2 regions of the Beduini sp. genome follow, and region 2 is predicted to be linked to the other one. Evidence: riboswitches for the same ligand, from Rfam matches in the RefSeq annotation. Region 2 holds a riboswitch; the other holds the start of a gene.

Region 1 (5,896 bases), on a different contig from region 2:
TCTTCATAGCCGTCTTCTAAGCGATAAGCATCAAAATGATACAATGGGAGGCGTCCGCTATGATACTCTTTTAATATCGTAAAAGTAGGAGAATTGACAATTTCTTTTACTCCTAAGCCTTTGGCAATACCTTTTGTAAACGTCGTTTTCCCAGCTCCTAAATCTCCTGTTAATAGAATGACTGTATGCTTCTTGATTGCCCGTCCTAGTTTTATTGCAATACCGTTTGTTTCTTCTACACTGTTTACCGTTACTTTATACATATTATCACCCACCTCATTTTAACAAGTTTTATAAAAGAAAAAAAGTAGAATACCACTACTTTTCCTTCCGTTTAAATTCCTGATACACATGATACCAATGTTCACTAAATCCATGCTTGAAAGGCCCAATGGATGTTTTTGCCATCTCGATCAGCTCTTCTAACTGTGACCTCAAAATAATATCTAATTCATCAGGATAATGCATTTTGCGCTGATGCTGACGGTACTCCTCTTCATCAAGCACTTTGTATTTACAATCAGGAAAAACTTTTAAATCCAGATCATAGTCGATATATTTTATTGCCTCTCCATCCCAAAGACTGGGACTAGCTAAGTTACAATAGAAATATACTCCATTATTCCTTATCATACAAATTACATTATACCATTCATGGTTAGGAAAATAACAGATTGCCGGTTCCCTCGTACACCAGACTCTACCATCCGCTTCTGTCACCAATGTCTTAACATTGATTACAATCGTATGATCCTCATTTGCATCAAGAACTAAACCTTTAGACCAACTGCGATGAATCTTCCCATCATGTTTATAACTATGGATAAGGACTTCATCGCCTAACTTAGGTTTATTCATGACCTGCCTTCTTTCTATAACGTAAATATTATACACAATTTACAGATAAATAGATAGTCTCAATTTTATTTATCGAAGATGGTCTTTAAAAAACAAAAAAATGGTTCCGGATATACAGTTTCATCAAGGTGTTATTCCACCATTTGCCGATAGTCGGAACTTTCCTTTTCTTTTTATATTCTTTATTTTCTGCATATCTTCTTCCATTTTTTGTTTTAAATTCGTGTAATAACTCGAATACACGCTTATTTTAACAAAGGCAAAATGAAAAAACTGTCGAAACAACGTAACAATTCAAAGATTTTTGATAAATTTACTACGTTTTTAGTATTCCTTAGGTTATTTACTCTTATCCCGTTTTCTGCCTTTGCGCTTTTTTTAGTTTTCCTCCCCTTGATTCCCAACTAAAAAAAGACTTTATTACTTGGTTTGTCCCTCTCACCTCCACGTTACCATTCTAACAGAACTTTAAGTTTCGATAAATAGGTAAGTGTGTCTACACATTTCTTGCATATTTGAGTTTTTATTTAAATATCTTGTCGGATTATGTCTAAATAATTTTGTTGATACACAAAAAAAGCAGCTTTATAAAAAAGTTGCTTTTTCAACTAATTTAGGGAAACTCACTTTGAATTTCACATTTAAACTCCGTTTGATCCACTGTTTATTGCGTAAATCCCCTAAATTTCATTACTTATTTCCATTACTCAACCATTATAGCAAATCTCACTATGAATGATAGTCATGTGTGTGTATACACACTACAGCTTGACAACCTTCTTTAATTTTGGTAATAAAACCATCACAAGAACGAAACAAACTACTAAAGTTGCCAAATTATAAGGTAAATTGTAGATAAAGGAATACCAATATTTACTCATTCCTGCTGGCGTATTCTGATAAAAAAGGAAGACTCCGGAAAAATAATGAGATAAAAACTTCAAAATCATCGCAAAACCTATTCCAATAGGAACCTCCCAGCCGTTTTTTAAACGGATATTTTTAATCAGTGCCGCTAAGCCACATACTCCAAATGGAATTAAATAGTCTAATGCAACAGACCACCATCCCCAAAAAGTAGCGATCCCCACTGCAAATAAAATGATGGAAGACCCTACCCCTACAATGATGCCGCCTTTAACACCTAAAAGGTAAGACGCCAAAAAGATGGCGATCAATGAAAATGAAATATTGCCGCCAAACGGCATGCCGGGCATTGCCCGATTGACAAATTCCATTGCGACTTCTAAGGCGATGAACATTGCGATATAGCTCATCCATAATACTTTTTTGTTTTTCATACTTTCTCTCCTATCTTTATATAATGCCACCGCCAAATAAAAAAGCTTTCCAAAGCGGAAAGCCAATAGTTCCTATTTAGCTCTCTCTACGCTGGTATTATCCAGTATCAGATTCAAAGGGTTGAACATTGGTTCTCTCAGCAGATGCACCCCTGGCAGATATTATGATAGAACCATTCCCCCTAAATAGCAAGTATTTTTTATAGGAAGCTTGTTAAATAATTAACACATTTTAGTATGGTCTTTTCTTATAAATAGGCATATAATAGAATTGATTTTAAAAAAAGGGGTGTATTTATGGCAAAAATTATTTCTGTTAATGCAGGAAGTTCATCATTAAAATTCCGTTTGTTTGAAATGGATGACGAAACTCCGATCACTTCCGGAGTTATCGAAAGAATCGGATTTGACGATGCGATCTTTACAATCAAATACAACGGTGAAAAAGACGTAAAAACATTACCAATCAAAGATCATAAAGTAGCAGTGCATTTGTTGCTGGGAGCTTTGATTGATAAAAAAATTGTTAATTCTTTAGACGAAATCAAAGGTGTTGGTCACCGTGTGGTTCATGGTGGAGAATATTTCAGTTCTTCAGCTATCTTTGATCAAGATACAGCAGATAAGATCGATGCGATCAGAGCGTTGGCACCTTTACATAACCCAGCTCATTTAACCGGTTATTATGCATTTAAAGAAGCCATTCCTACTGCTGGAGCGGTTGCGGTATTTGATACAGCATTCCATCAGACAATGGAACCAAGTTCATATATCTATCCAATCCCATATAAATATTACACTGAAAATAAAGTAAGAAAATACGGGGCACATGGGACTAGCCACTTCTATGTATCACAAAAAGTTATTGAAAAATTAGGAAATCCTGAACATTCAAAGATCATTGTTTGTCACTTAGGTGCTGGTGGAAGTTTAAGTGCTGTTAAAGATGGAAAATCAATTAATACTTCAATGGGATTAACTCCGTTAGCAGGTATCATGATGGGAACTCGTTCTGGTGATGTTGATCCTTCTATTATTTCTTATATTTGCGAACAAACAAATATTTCTGTAGAAGAAATGATTGATATCTTAAATAAACAATCTGGTCTGTTAGGTGTTTCTGGTGTTTCAAGTGACTTCAGAGATGTTGAAAAGGCAATGAAGGAAGGGAACGAAAGAGCGAAATTAGCAAGACAGATTTTCGTAAGACGTGTTGCTGATTATATCGGACGCTACTTTGTTCAAATGGGTGGATGTGATGCGATCGCCTTTACAGCTGGAATCGGTGAAAACTCATTCAGCGGTCGTCATGATATCTTAGAAGCTATCAAAGAAGCTTTAGGAATTCAAATCAATGAAGACATCAACCATGAAGCAATCGGTGAAGAAGCCTTAATCAGTACACCTGAATCAAAGATCAAAGTCTTTGTTATCCCTACTGATGAAGAATTAGTCATTGCTAGAGATACTAAACGTTTATTAAACTTATAATAAAAAGAGCTTCGGCTCTTTTTTTATTTCAGTAAATTGTTTTCAACAAATTCTTTAATCACTTCTCGATCAGTAAAAACAGGACAAAACGGTTTTCTTAAATCTAATCGCTGCATATCGATAGAACGTATATCACTCAGCTGTATTCTGCTTTTTAATCTTTTCCCATAATATTCAATTTCTATATCCATCTCAAACTGAGGATGGCACGGTTTAGAATCTTTTTTTATAGATGTACTCGGAATGACTAATGCTTTATATCCCAGATCTTTTAGTACATAACACCAATGACCATCCATCAGTTCTTTGGGGAATCCACGCCCAATATTGAAATATGCCATTTGATGTTCCTTAGGTCGATCATGCAAACGATAATAAGTGCTTGCACTTTCACCGGAACCTTTAGGGACTAGATTGCAGTAGAAATATTCTAACTGATTGGTTAAATGCAGCAGGGAACAGCAATATTTTTCAACATCATACATACCTGTTTCTTTAATATGAGATAGGGATTTACTGATTTCAAATAAATCTTCATTCATACCCATAAAATTATCCTCCTAATTCACTATTCACATTTTTTCTCTTATTTACTACACTTTCAGTATTCACTCTTTTTTTGATTTCATTCATATCTTCCCAAAAGTAAATCATCAAGAATTCTTCAAAAAACGATTCAATCCTTAACATTCTTTCTATATTAGTGAATAATTCCTGCTATAAAATGACTTTAAAAATTTATTTTTATAAGAAACAGTGTTATAATGTTGTACAGGAGGGCAAAGTTATGACAAAAGTAGATTTAAGTGGTTATGCAAAAAAATTTGAGGATGATGTGACATCTTTCAATGACTATGAAGCGACAGATTATGTACGCTCATTAAAAAACGAGGGGTTGCTTGATGAAGCGATTGAAGTTGGCAGTACTTTCCGTTCAATGTGCCCAAACTTAAAAGGATATATCAACCAATATGGATATGCCTTATACAATAAACATATTAATATCCCGGTAAATAAAATTTCTGAAAATGAATTTCTATTCTTCAGTTTTGCCAATGATATTTTGGGAATGTGCAAACAGGAGAAGTACTCTCCATATGAAGTCACTGTCAATCGTATGATCAAGTACATCACTTCACAAAATCCAATCAATTATGACAAATATCTTGAAACATTAAAATTATTGGATCCAAAGTTGTTATCTGATCAGCCGTTACTGATCAAAGAAAGAAATCAAGAAGGCGAATCGCCATTGGAAAGATGGTATCGCCAGATGGTCAAGGTACATTATGATATGCAAAATTACAAGGACTGCATTACTTATGCAAACAATGCATTAGCGATGATCCATAATTTCCATTATCGTAATTTACAATGGATTAAATATTATCGTGCATGCAGTCAAGTAGCTTTAGGCAACTATGAAGAAGGTCAGCGTGATTTTTTAGCCTTGCAGGGACAGATTAGAGATATCAATTTCTATGAAGTATTGTATACTACGTATTCTTCATTGAATGATGATAAGAAAGCCAACACATTCCTGCTTTATGATCTTTATCAAAGCGGATATGATGTTACTAAAACCGATCTATTTAAAAACTTGTTAAAGGCATGTCAGAAAGCGGAATATACAGCTTTAGCTGATCTTGTTTCATTATTCTTGAAGAAGGTTGAAAAAGAAGCCGGAAAAATCGCAGAAATTGAAAATGATCCCTATGCCAATGAAGACAGTGGAATCATTTATGATCGTTTGATGGAAGAACTGACAACTCATTTAGATAAACTGGTTGAACGTGTTCAAGGCAAAGTCATCTATTACAACAAAGAAAAACAATTCGGTAACATCAAGACACCTCAGGATGATACAATCTTCTTTAGACAAGCAGATTATATTTATGATGAAGAAGTGCAAAAATATGATGTTGTTGAATATACTGTTATACCGGCATATGATCGTAAAAAAGATGAACAGACAAGCCGTGCAGTGTTACTAACACTTGAATATTCAGACTAAAAAAAGGGAGCAATCCCTTTTTTATTTATAGTATTTATTTTTTATTAAAAAATTCTTGATCTTACTTACCGAATAATCGCTAATGACATGTTCGATCAGACAGGCATCTTCACTCGCCTGCTCTTCTTCTATTTCCAACACCTTTTCAAACAACAGCTGAATGACATGGTGCTTTTCACATATAAATTTAGCTTTTTCTTCACCCGCAGGAGTAAGTAGGATATCATGATAT
Region 2 (5,896 bases):
ATGAGTTAGGATCTTTCGTATTCCATAAGTGATTAAGCGGACCACGTCCGTTACCTAGATTCATGCCATAGGAAATAGCTTGGTAAACGTATTCTTTTCCATGACGAATCGCACTCATTGGATTTTCTCCTTTAGCTAGATAACAAGCAATTGCACTGGATAAAGTACAGCCTGTTCCATGTGTGTTCGGATTATCTAATTTAGGGGCACTCAGCCAAGTGGAAATTCCATCATGATACACAAGATCATCCGCATTGCCGCTGAAATGACCGCCCTTAATTAAGATATATCCATGATAATGCTGAGCAATTTTCTTTGCAGCCTTAACCATGTCCTCTTTGGTTTCAATTTTCATTTCTGCCATTATTTCCGCTTCACTCAAATTAGGCGTGACAATATCCGCCAGTGGAATCAGACATTCCAGTAGTTTGACAGTCGCATCATTTTGCATGAGCTGAGACCCGCTGGTTGATACCATGACCGGATCAACCACAATATTCTTTGCTTTATAATAACTTAATCTCTCGGCAATGCATTCTACTAACTGAGGCTGACTAACCATTCCGATTTTAATGGCATCAGGATAAATATCACTGAAAATACAGTCTATTTGATTTTTAAGGAATTCCGGTGATATATCCATTATCCCATAAACACCGGTCGTGTTTTGAGCCGTAAGGGCGGTAATGGCACTCATTCCATAAGTATGTAGGGCACTCATGGTTTTAAGGTCCGCTTGAATACCGGCACCGCCGCTGGAGTCCGAACCGGCAATCGTCAGCACTTTTTTGATTTGACTTCTTAAATAGAGATTCACTCCATTGCGAAGTGCATGAGCGGCCTGACGAATATCATTTTGAGCTAGGATAGCAGAGATAACAGCAATTCCATCAATCTTTGTTCCTTTAAATTCAGAAAGATTTTTCTGAGAGATGCCGCCAATAGCGACAGCTGGGAGGTGTGTGGCATCCATGATCGCGTTCATTGTTTCTAAACTGACCGGAGTCGCATCCTCTTTTGATGTCGTTGCGAACATGGTACCGATCCCTAAATAATCAGCTCCGTTAGCTTTGGCAATCAATCCTTCTTGAATATCGTGAGCGGATACCCCTAAGATTTTATCGGGACCGATTAAAGCTCTTACTTTTGAAGCTTCCATATCACTTTGACCAACATGAACGCCGTCAGCGTCTACAGCTAAAGCAACCTGAATATTATCATTGATGATAAAAGGAATGTGATATTCCTGACAAAGGGCCTTTACCTCTTTCGCTGTTTTAATAAAAGCATCTTCATCTAAATTTTTTTCGCGGAGCTGTACCATTGTCACTCCACCAAGAATCGCTTGACGAATATCTTCGACTAAAGGACGTCCGTTTAACCAGCGCTGATCGGTGACTAAATACAGTCCTAAATCGTTTCTATTGAATTTCAACTTTCATTCCTCCGTTTAATGTTTCATGGCTCATCATGCTCATAGCGTCGATCAGATAAGTACGGTAGCTTGAAGTTCCGACTTTTTGCTGACACATCTTATCATACGCGCTTTCTCCAGCAACGCCCATCATCGTGACGGCATAAGCGGTTGCTTCTAGTCGCTGTTTGGGATTAGCGGCAACATAAACAGCAATCACACCGGCAAGCATACATCCGGTTCCGGTAATCCTCGACATGATCGGATGCCCATTCTTAATCAGATAGGAGTGTTCAGTGTCACAGACTACGTCGATCGGCCCGGTAATCGCAATGACTGCTCCGGTCTGCTGACTCAATTTTTTAGCGAAGGCCAGGACTTCATCGATATTGGCTTCGTTGACCAAATCGGCATCATTGGCATCAACCCCGGCAGTCGTGTTCGTTTTTTGAGCGATACATTTAATTTCTGAGATATTTCCTTTGATCACAGTGAATTGGATTTCTTTTAAAAGGCGTTCTGTCACTTCATTGCGATAGGTTGAAGCCCCGGCTCCTACCGGATCCAAAATGACAGGGTGATGTAGTTCGTTTGCTTTTTTCCCGGCAGCAATCATCGATTCTACCTTGGTTTGGTTTAAGGTTCCAATGTTAATGACTAAGGCATTCGTGATAGAAGTGATTTCGGTCACTTCCTTGATTTCATCTGCCATGATCGGTGAGCCATCAATGGCTAAGATCATATTTGCGACATCATTAACGGTTACATAGTTTGTGATGCAATGGATAAGAGGGTGCTGCTGCTCTACGTTTTCTTTTATTTCTTTATTCATTTTCTTTTCCTTTCTGATATGCCATATTCCAGAAATTTAATTCATGGAGTGAGCATTCTTTAAATATTTTTCTGATTTTATTTTGGTGCTCATGACTGATGGACTCTGCTAACTGATTGAAAAGGTCAGACCAGCGTTTCGTGTAATAACTGTAGTTTTCGTTGCTGTAATCGCTGAACCATTGTCCGTAGAAATGATGTTTCAAGACATCTTTTGATCTTTGGACATAGTGATCGGCAATGAAACGATAACTGACCATACAAGGCAAAGAGGCAGCTAAGACATCAATGACCTGTCCGCTTTTGGCAATGTTTAACATATAGGCGGTATACATTTGATTCACAGGATCAGGATTTCGATTTTCCACTTCGTCCATATCTTCACCTAATTCCTGTAGATGCAGAATACGGCTGTAAGCTTCATTTTTTTGAACAATGGACAGCATTTCATAAAAGTATCGCATTTGTGCTAAAGTATCCGCTTTATATAAGGCGTAGGCATACACTCTGCCAAACTCCTTGAGATATAGGGTATCTTCAATCAGATATTGATGATAGAGATCAAGGCTTAAACTTCCTTCTGCCATTCCTTTTATAAAAGGGTGGTCTAAATATTGCTGCCATATTGGCATGTTTTCTTCGATTAATGTCTCTAAAAATGTCATAATTCCTCCTTAACAAAAAAAGACGAGCCACGTAGACTCGTCCTAAAAAGTACATATAAGGATTCCCTACGTTGGCATTATCCAAATCAGGTTATCGGTCGAGATGTTACGTCATCTCCTCTCAGCCTGCCTACAGGCTCCCGTTCACACTTTTATTATAGCTGGATATTTATTTAATTCAACAAGAATTTATTTTAGTCAATAAATAATTAGAATGACTTATAAAAATAATCATGTTAGGATTAGAGGAGGAGGAAAGCTTATGAATGGTCAGGAAATAATTTTAGAGCTTCAATCAATGGCAGATGAAAAATATAAAGCCAATGTCGTTAAAATGGGAATTCCTAAAGAAAATGGGTTAGGGGTATCGACAGGAGATATTCGCAAGCTCGCTAAAAAGATTACTAAATCGAATGATACTGCTGAAGAATTGTGGCAGACAGGGTATCATGAAGCAAAACTTTTAGCTGTGCTTCTCTTTGATCAAAAGACAACCTCTCTCGAAGAGGTGGAAATGCTGATGAAGGATGTCGTGTCTTGGGATCTGTGTGATCATTTATGCAAGAATTTGATTATTAAATTGCCTCATTATCAAAGCTTGATCGATCGATGGGTAGAAGCAGAGGAAACCTATCAGAAACGGGCGGCATTTACTTTGATCGCTTCCAGTGCTATTCATGAAAAACAAATCGAAGAGGATACTTTGGATCGCTATTTAGACTATATTAAAAGCTACTCTCAAGATGACAGAGAGCATGTGAAAAAAGCGGTCTCTTGGGCATTGAGAGAAATTGGTAAGCGTGATTTTGACTATAATGAAAAAGCGATTCTGCTCGCTCATGAATTAAATGCTAAAGGAGATCTAACACAAAAGTGGATCGCTAAAGATGCTTTAAAAGAATTAGAGAATCTTGTGAAAGTAGAAGGAAGAAAACGATTGATCTCTTCTCAAAGCCAAATGGGGAAAAATAAGAAATAAAGATAAATGGAATAACGTAATCAAGGAGGACTTCATGGAAATATTGGTAAGAAAGGCAGAGGAAGAAGATCGTGAGGCGATTGCATTATGCATTGCGGAAGGTTTTGAAAAAGATTTTTCCGTCTTATGCAAAGATCAGCAGAGAGTAGCCAAAGCGATTTCCGGCGGCATCTTACAGAAAATATTTTGGTTTCATTAAAGGAAAGATTGCGAAGATTGTTTTGAGAGAGGAGTTTGAAGCAGCACTAGACTACCCGAGCGATACCGGCTATATTGAATTTGTTGCTGTGCGAAAAAAGAACGCAGAAAAGGAATCGCCACCACGATCGATGTCAAAGATACAAATAAAAGCGCATTGAGTACATCGTATTAATAAGAGGAAGAAAAGATGGCTAAAATTAAATTAACGGTTACTAAAAGCTGCTGTCGGGGTGGCTTCTGTAAGAAAGGAGATATCTATATAGTCGAAGATTTATGTCCGCCTTTATGTCATGAATTTTGGAATACGATTTATCCCTTCGTATATGCTTTGCAAAATGGGGCAGATTTGGATTATGGCAATACCCGATCTAAACAGTTTGATGCTAAATGTCCAGATGGCGGCAGAGTATGGGTACATGGTGAAATAGAGGATGACTTGGAAGGAGGAAAAAATGAATGAGACTATTATTTTTATATGGGGTAAACTGTACTGTAAAGATTTGGAAGGATCTGAACCCTTATTTTAAAGAGACCGAGATTGATTATGTGGAGTATCCTCATGAGATTACACTCACAGCTGCGAAAGTAGAGGATCTTACCCGTTGGGTGTATACGAATTATGGTAACAATCAATATGACGCAATCATTGGTCACAGTTTGGGCGGAATCATTGCCTTGCAATTAGCGGCAAAGTATAAGATGAAATGCAAACAAATTATTTATTTAGATACCAATTTAAAACCAGCCGAGGAATTTTATAGAAATGTAATGACTCCTAAACATATGGAACTTTATGGTGCAGAAGTTCTGCAAATGTTTAACGAAGAGAGACTGTTTTATCGTAAAGAACTGTTTGCCTGTATTCAAGGTGATTTTGATTATACAAAAGAACTATCGGATATTACACAGACTGTATATGCCATCTATGGAGACCGAGGGGTTCATGATTATCCTAAGAGAATAAGTGATTTAAACCTGCCAGAGGAAGCATTGATGAAGTTAGAACTGAAGTTTGTTCATGATGCTTGTCACATGATGATGATTGAAAATCCCGAAGAGTTATCCACAATAATAAAAGAGATTTTGAAAGAAGAAAACTAAGTCCTAGAGGCAAATAGGGCTTGTAAAACGATATACGATAGATTAAGCAGAGTTGGGAGAAGGCGGCTTCTTTCGATTCTTTCTTTTTTTGTGATGGTAAAACAACGAGCAAAGCGAATTTCCTAACAAGAAAGAATAGATAATTTAATAGGGCATAATAATTTCTATTTAAAATTAATTTTAAATAGAAATTGGAATTAAATGAAAAAAACGTTATAATCTACTTAAGGGATATTTTAAATAGATAAGAGGAGATGATTCGTTGGCAATCCATGAAGTTTTGACTGCGTTGGCAGATGAAAACCGTCGAAAAGTCTTATTAAAATTAAAGGAAGGAAAAATTAGTTCCGGCGATTTGGCGGCAGCTTTGGAGATGACGCCGCAGGCATTATCTTATCATTTATCTAAACTGAAAAGAGCGGATCTTATTTATGAAACCCGATATAAAAATTTTATTTATTATGAGTTGAATCTATCGGTCCTTGATGAAGCGATCATTTGGATAAATAACTTACGAGGAGGAACGTTATGAAAACTAAACAAAGAGTGCTTTACTTCTTTATGCTGCTGCCTTTAGGTGTCACTTTAGCATCACTGTTTTTCTTACCTGCACAAATTCCTACACATTACGATTTTAATAATCAGGTGACACGTTGGGGCAGTAAATATGAAACGCTTATTGTTCCGCTTTGTGTGATTGTTTTT

The links. Region 2 has a riboswitch for thiamine pyrophosphate ahead of tenA (thiaminase II). Riboswitches for the same ligand answer to the same signal wherever they lie in the genome.
Region 1: it holds a riboswitch for thiamine pyrophosphate, as region 2 does, so the genes downstream of both, ACLRVU_RS09220 (energy-coupled thiamine transporter ThiT) here and tenA (thiaminase II) in region 2, are expected to answer to the same signal.

Annotation. Positions count from the first base shown of each region.
Region 1 covers NZ_JBKTEM010000005.1:27,579-33,474, reverse strand. The annotation lists gene tsaE (tRNA (adenosine(37)-N6)-threonylcarbamoyltransferase complex ATPase subunit type 1 TsaE) at 1-263, opposite strand, end outside; gene ACLRVU_RS09225 (DUF402 domain-containing protein) at 319-858, opposite strand; gene ACLRVU_RS09220 (energy-coupled thiamine transporter ThiT) at 1,620-2,159, opposite strand; TPP riboswitch at 2,225-2,323, opposite strand; gene ACLRVU_RS09215 (acetate/propionate family kinase) at 2,457-3,650, shown strand; gene ACLRVU_RS09210 (hypothetical protein) at 3,674-4,198, opposite strand; gene ACLRVU_RS09205 (hypothetical protein) at 4,438-5,664, shown strand; gene ACLRVU_RS09200 (metal-dependent transcriptional regulator) at 5,686-5,896, opposite strand, start outside.
Region 2 covers NZ_JBKTEM010000003.1:210,012-215,907, forward strand. The annotation lists gene thiD (bifunctional hydroxymethylpyrimidine kinase/phosphomethylpyrimidine kinase) at 1-793, opposite strand, end outside; partial or broken gene thiE (thiamine phosphate synthase) at 842-1,435, opposite strand; gene thiM (hydroxyethylthiazole kinase) at 1,422-2,246, opposite strand; gene tenA (thiaminase II) at 2,239-2,910, opposite strand; TPP riboswitch at 2,956-3,064, opposite strand; gene ACLRVU_RS07325 (DNA alkylation repair protein) at 3,173-3,889, shown strand; gene ACLRVU_RS07330 (hypothetical protein) at 3,924-4,088, shown strand; gene ACLRVU_RS07335 (TIGR04076 family protein) at 4,278-4,550, shown strand; gene ACLRVU_RS07340 (alpha/beta fold hydrolase) at 4,547-5,191, shown strand; gene ACLRVU_RS07345 (metalloregulator ArsR/SmtB family transcription factor) at 5,454-5,723, shown strand; gene ACLRVU_RS07350 (SdpI family protein) at 5,720-5,896, shown strand, end outside.